2 regions of the Shewanella sp. ECSMB14101 genome follow, and region 1 is predicted to be linked to the other one. Evidence: predicted binding sites of a transcription regulator. Region 1 holds the regulator's gene; the other holds the start of a gene.
The links. The regulator MetJ, encoded in region 1, represses methionine synthesis genes. The targets are predictions, from matches to a motif close to TAGACGTCTAGACGTCTA.
Positions count from the first base shown of each region.

Region 2: metK (methionine adenosyltransferase) is a predicted target of MetJ. The motif match lies at 1,499-1,516, and genes of this name have one in related genera.

Region 1 is NZ_JSFF01000007.1:23,534-26,955, reverse strand. Features, by position in the region: gene NY07_RS07865 (conjugal transfer protein TraF) at 1-375, shown strand, start outside; gene NY07_RS07860 (sulfite exporter TauE/SafE family protein) at 427-1,167, opposite strand; gene metJ (met regulon transcriptional regulator MetJ) at 1,245-1,559, opposite strand; gene metB (cystathionine gamma-synthase) at 1,783-2,949, shown strand; gene NY07_RS07845 (bifunctional aspartate kinase/homoserine dehydrogenase II) at 2,969-3,422, shown strand, end outside.
Region 2 is NZ_JSFF01000017.1:84,648-88,069, forward strand. Features, by position in the region: gene NY07_RS13770 (flavin reductase family protein) at 1-202, shown strand, start outside; gene metK (methionine adenosyltransferase) at 303-1,454, opposite strand; gene tkt (transketolase) at 1,919-3,422, shown strand, end outside.

The DNA.
Region 1 (3,422 bases):
TTGGTGAGTCAGAAGCTCGATACCGTTGAGACCTTGGGGCGTCAGTTTACCTATCGCATCGAGGCCTTATACACCTTAGGTGTTGCCTATGATTGGGATAAGTTCAGTTTGACGTCCGATGTGGATCTCAACGGTCATAAGCGCTTTGACGAGCTGGGTGAAACACAATATTGGCGCATAGGTGGTGAAATGAGAGCCACAGATTGGTTTGCGTTGCGATTGGGTTATCGTCACGATATGAAAGATACCAGTAGTAACCTCTATAGCTTAGGTACGGGCTTTACCATAGGGCGCTTCTTTAACTTAGATCTTACCGGTTTAGTGGGCAGTGACGATGCCTTTGGCGGCGTGATTCAAACTTCTTATCATTTTTAGCCTAAGGTAGCGATAATCGAAAAGCCGGCAATATTGCCGGCTTTTTCTATTTTATAGCAGACTCGTTATCGACTTGGCGGCCAATAGGATAGCACTCAGGCTACAAAGAATAAGCGTCATCATGCGGGTCTTTTGTTTGTCTATGCGTCCGACGAGTCGGTTTGCCATCAGATAACCAAGCAGCACTGAGGGCAGTAGTAAGGCCGAGCAGTAAAAGTGTTGCGGGGTAAGTAGCCCTGTCAGCCCTAAGATCACCATGGCGATGGCGGAACTGAAGATAAAGAAGGCCGATAATGCAGCGCGAAACTGCTTGGCATCTTTGCCCGAGAGTAAGATAGCCAATGGCGGACCGCCTATGGCAGCTATGTTGCCGAAGATCCCCGAAATCACGCCAGCGCTAAAGAGAGAACGTCGATTGACCACCAGGCTAACCCTGAGCAGGCTCAGCACTACGGCAATTGCGACAATGATGGAGATTGTGAGTCCTAAGATAGCTTGTGGGGCGAACAAGAGTAAACCAGCGCCGATAAATCCACCTGGGATTCGACCAAGCAAGGCGTATTGCAGCCCATTAAACTCCAAGGCGCCGCGTTCACGAAATAGGGTCAATAGGGCGATAGAGAAACCCATTAAGATCACGGGCGCCGGAACCAATGAGGGCTCGATAAGATAAAGTAACGGTGAGGCTACTATCGCCATGCCAAAGCCGATAAGGCTCTGGGTAAGAGCGCCGACAAAGACGATAAGCGAGGCGAGCGCTAAGATCTGTGGATCGAGCGGAAGTGCAGGCACAGGGATAGTCCAGACTAAGTGTGAAAACTAAAGAGGGATCGCCTAGCGATCCCTCTGTCGATTAGTGTGTGGCCGTGTTATTCCATCTCTTCCCACTCAATGCCCATTTCGGTCATTAGGCGTTTTACCTCTGCTGGAATGCTGTCGGGTTTATCTTTAGACAGGTCATCATCGTGCGGCAGTGGCTGGCCAGTATAGGCATGTAAGAAAGCTTCGCAGAGTAACTCACTATTGGTGGCGTGACGTAAGTTATTGACCTGGCGCCGAGTGCGCTCATCGGTTAATACCTTAAGCACCTTTAGAGGAATAGAGACAGTGATCTTCTTTACCTGCTCATTCTTCTTACCATGTTCAGCATAGGGGCTGATATAATCGCCATTCCACTCAGTCATTGACTCACCTGTAAATTCTCAAATTCGGTGCAGATTTTAAACCCTTACAAAATACAGTCAAATTATTGCCTCTAATTTTTGGTAATTGCAAATAGATTTCTAAATGTTTGGACGTCTAAACGTCTAAAGTTGTTGACGCTACCCGTTGGCTTAGGTACATTTAGACGTCCAGACATCTCTTTTGCCAGAGGTCTCTGCCCAGATTCGAATTGAGGAGTTGAAGATGACAGAGCGTAAACTAGCCACCGCCGCCGTAAGACAAGGCATAGAGTCAGACACTCAGCATGGTGCCGTGGTGCCGCCTATCTATCTGTCGACAAATTACTCGTTTGAAGGGCATCAACAGCCGCGGGCATTCGATTATAGTCGTTCGGGCAATCCTACTCGCTCAATCTTGGGCGATGCAATTGCCGAGTTGGAAAAAGGGGCTACTGGTGTGATCACCTGCACCGGCATGGCAGCCATCACTCTTGTGACCAGCCTGCTAGGGCCTGAGGATCTCTTGGTGGTCCCCCATGATTGTTATGGCGGCAGCTATCGACTCTTTACCAACCTCGCGAAGAAGGGTGCCTTTAAGTTAGCCGTAGTGGATCAAACCGATGATGTCGCGTTACGCCAAGCGCTATCACAAGCGCCTAAGATGGTGTGGCTTGAGACACCTTCTAACCCGCTGCTGAGGGTGGTCGATATTGAAGCCATTGCACAGGCGAGCCATCAGGTTGGGGCGCAGGTTGTAGTGGATAACACCTTCTTGTCTCCCATCTTGCAGCAACCTTTGTTGCTCGGCGCCGACATAGTGGTGCACTCGACCACCAAATATATTAACGGCCACAGCGATGTTGTCGGCGGGGCCGTGGTGGCCAAAGACCCTGAGGTCGGCGAGTTACTGCACTGGTGGTCTAATACTTTGGGGCTGACCGGTTCGGCTTTTGACAGCTACCTGACCCTGAGGGGATTAAGAACTCTCTCGGTGCGTATTCGTGAACATCAGGCCAACGCCCAGAAGGTTTTGGCCCTGCTGTGTGACCACAAGGCGGTAGAAAAAGTGTATTATCCGGGCCTTGTCGAGCATCCTGGCCATGAAATTGCGGCTAGACAGCAGAAGGGCTTCGGCGCAATGCTCAGTTTTGAGTTAAAAGGCGGTGAATCGGCACTCGTTGCCTTTTTAGATGCGTTACAATACTTCTCGGTAGCCGAGAGTCTGGGGGGCGTGGAGAGTCTGGTGGCAGTACCTGCGACTATGACCCACAGAGCGATGGACCCAGAGGCGCGTCGCGAAGCGGGTGTTAAAGATACCCTGATCCGCTTGTCAGTAGGGATTGAAGATGGCGAGGATCTGGTGGCAGGTATACTCGCCGGTTTAGAAGCGGCTATCGCGGTAAGTAGTTAAAGGGTTTGAGGAGCATAAAATGACACGATGTCATTTGCATAAATTTGGTGGTTCTAGTTTAGCGGATGCAGATTGTTACCGCCGCGTCGCTCACATTTTACTGACTCATGGCCACAGCGATGATTTGATCGTGGTGTCGGCTGCGGGTAAGAGTACCAATTTTTTATACCGCTTGCTGGAGCTGTGTGACTCAAATCAGCTATGGCAAGAGGAGTTACAGGTGCTGGTGAGTTACCAGCAAAACCTGATTGAACAGTTGCTCTCCAATGAGCAGGCCCGTAGCCTCAGAGAGCGCCTGTCGACCGACAAGTCGCAGCTGAGTAGCCTGCTGTCGCTGGATGAACTGAACGACTATCAACGTAACCAGGTAGTAAGTTTCGGCGAGCGTTGGTCTTCGCGTCTGCTGGCGGCGCTGCTGAGAGAATCTGGCGTGGCCGCATCGGATGTCGATGCCCGTACCCTGCTGGTAGCCG
Region 2 (3,422 bases), on a different contig from region 1:
CGAACTGAATCAAACCCTGCTGGTGATTGGCAGTATTACCGATATATTGCTTGATGATGTGGCGCTGAAAAATGATGGCAGCATCGATATCGAGCAGCTCAATAGTGTTTGTGTATCAGGGCTTGATTGTTATCACCGCACCGAGCGGTTAGGCAGGCTCAGTTATGCAAAGCCAGGTAAGCCAATAACGCTTATCGATTAGCGGTTGCGCTGATACGGGTGAGGAGCGGTCAGCAAGGGTTAATTACGCGAGTACCGACATAAAAAAACCGCCATGTAGGCGGTTTTTTTATTAAAGCGGATTACAGCTTAGCGTCTGCGCGCAGCGCTTCAGCTTTGTCGGTGCGCTCCCAAGGGAACTCGTTACGACCGAAGTGACCGTAAGCAGCGGTTGCCTTGTAGATAGGACGCGCCAGATCAAGCATCTCGGTCAGGCCGTATGGGCGCAGGTCGAAGTGCTGACGTACTAAGCCGATTAACACCTCTTCTGACACCTTACCGGTACCGAAGGTTTCAACGCTGATAGAGGTTGGCTCTGCCACACCGATAGCGTAAGAAACTTGAATCTCACAGCGATCTGCCAGACCGGCAGCGACTATGTTTTTGGCTACATAACGAGCCGCATAGGCTGCGCTGCGGTCAACTTTTGACGGGTCTTTACCCGAGAAAGCGCCGCCGCCGTGACGAGCCATGCCGCCGTAGGTATCAACGATGATCTTACGACCTGTCAGGCCACAGTCGCCCATAGGGCCACCGATAACGAAACGACCGGTTGGGTTGATGAAGAACTTGGTCTCTTTGTTCAACCACTGTGCAGGTAGTACAGGCTTGATGATGGTTTCCATCACGCCTTCGATCAGATCAGACTGGCTGACGCTGTCACAATGTTGAGTCGAGAGTACCACCGCGTCGATGCCGACGATCTTGTTGTCTTCGTAGGCGAACGTCACCTGGCTCTTGGCATCTGGACGCAACCAAGGCAGGGTGTTGTCTTTACGTACTTCAGACTGACGCTTCACCAGTGCATGAGCATAGGTGATAGGGGCTGGCATGAGTACGTCGGTTTCGTTGCTGGCATAACCAAACATCAAACCTTGGTCACCGGCGCCTTGCTCTTTAGGATCGGCGCGATCGACACCTTGGTTGATGTCAGGTGATTGCTTACCAATGGCGTTCAGTACCGCACAAGAGTCGGCATCGAAGCCCATGTCTGAGTGAGTGTAACCGATCTCGCGAACCGTCTTGCGGGTTAGCTCTTCGATATCAACCCATGCAGAAGTGGTCACCTCGCCACCTACCATCACCATGCCGGTTTTGACGTATGTTTCGCACGCAACACGTGCCTTTGGATCTTGCTCTAAGATCGCGTCGAGTACCGCATCAGAAATTTGATCGGCGATTTTATCTGGATGACCTTCTGAGACCGACTCAGAGGTAAACAAGTGCTTTGCCATAATGGAAAAATCTCGTCTTTAAACAATTTGAATGTGTAGAAGTATCTACATCTAGACGGCCATTTTAGTGGAAATCAGATCGGATAACACCCTTTTCAGTAAAAATTGTGGAGTAAAACCGGGTAAATATTCTAATGCCTGGGATGAGTTAATCTATTTTTGTTATCTAAGGTTATGTTATTTATAACCTTTAGTTGCTTTGTCTAACTTAAAACTATCTTATTTCGATACGGGCGAGATTGAGCGGGTGATCAAATCTGCCTGGCTTGGTGTGGTCAATCTTATTCCGTTAGCCCCAGTAAAGGGCAAATAGCGGCGGACCCTAGGTGGGGGAAATTAGCGGCTATATGGATTTAATCTAAGGGAATCGGTGAATTTTATTTGCGTCCCATCCGCGAGTAGGGGAAAATATGCCCCCAATTATTGCCCGCAAAATCCCCAACATAAAATCAGCAGGAGAGAGCATGTCATCTCGTAAAGAACTCGCAAACGCTATCCGTGTGTTAAGTATGGATGCCGTTCAAAAAGCCAACTCTGGTCACCCTGGTGCCCCAATGGGAATGGCTGATATCGCTGAAGTGCTTTGGAATGACTTCCTTAAGCACAACCCGAATAACCCAGAGTGGGTCGATCGCGATCGTTTCATCCTATCTAACGGTCACGGTTCAATGCTGATTTACTCTCTGCTGCACCTAACAGGTTATGCATTGCCAATCGAAGAGCTGAAGAGCTTCCGTCAATTGCATTCTAAGACGCCGGGTCACCCAGAATATGGTTACACCCCAGGTGTTGAAACCACCACTGGTCCTCTAGGCGCTGGTATCAGCAACGCCGTGGGTATGGCGATTGCCGAGAAGACACTGGCGGCGCAATTTAACCGTCCGGGTCATGATATCGTCGATCACTTCACCTACTGCTTCCTGGGCGATGGCTGTCTGATGGAAGGTATCTCTCACGAGGCGTGTTCACTGGCGGGCACCCTAGGTCTTGGCAAGCTGATTGCGTTTTGGGATGACAACGGTATCTCTATCGATGGTCATGTTGAGGGCTGGTTTACCGACGACACAGCTAAGCGTTTCGAATCTTACGGCTGGCATGTGATCGCCGGTGTTGATGGTCATGACAGCGACGCGATTCGCGCGGCTATCGAAGAGGCTAAGTCAGTTACCGACAAGCCAAGCATGATCTGCTGCAAAACGGTTATCGGTTTCGGTTCGCCAAACAAGTCTGGTAGCCACGACTGTCACGGCGCGCCACTGGGTGATGCGGAAATTGCCGCGGCACGTGAGTTCCTGGGTTGGGAACACGCACCGTTCGAGATCCCAGAAAACGTTTATGCAGGTTGGGATGCTAAAGAAGTGGGCGCGGCTAACGAGTCTGCCTGGAATGAGAAGTTGGCCGCTTACGAGGCTGCCTACCCAGAACTGGCTGCAGAATATAAGCGCCGCGTGATCACTGGTGAACTGCCAGCCGATTTCGAAGAAAAAGCACAGGCATTCATCAAAGAGTGTCAAGAGAAAGGCGAAAGCATTGCTAGCCGTAAGGCGTCACAAAACGCTATCGGTGCTTTCGGTGCCATCCTACCTGAACTGCTCGGCGGTTCGGCTGACCTGGCAGGTTCTAACCTGACTCTATGGTCTGGTTCTAAGGGCATTCAGGAAGATCCAGCGGGTAACTACATCTACTACGGTGTACGTGAATTCGGTATGAGCGGCATCATGAACGGTATCTCGCTGCACGGTGGTTTCATCAACTATGGCGCAACCTTCATGATGTTCATGGAGTATGCACGTAACGCGGTACGTATGTCAGCGCTGATGGGCATTCAAAACATCTTCGTTTATACCCATGACTCTATCGGTCAGGGTGAAGATGGCCCGACTCACCAACCGGTTGAGCAGCTGGCTAACCTGCGCATGACACCAAACATGATGGTATGGCGTCCATGTGATGCGGCTGAAACGGCTG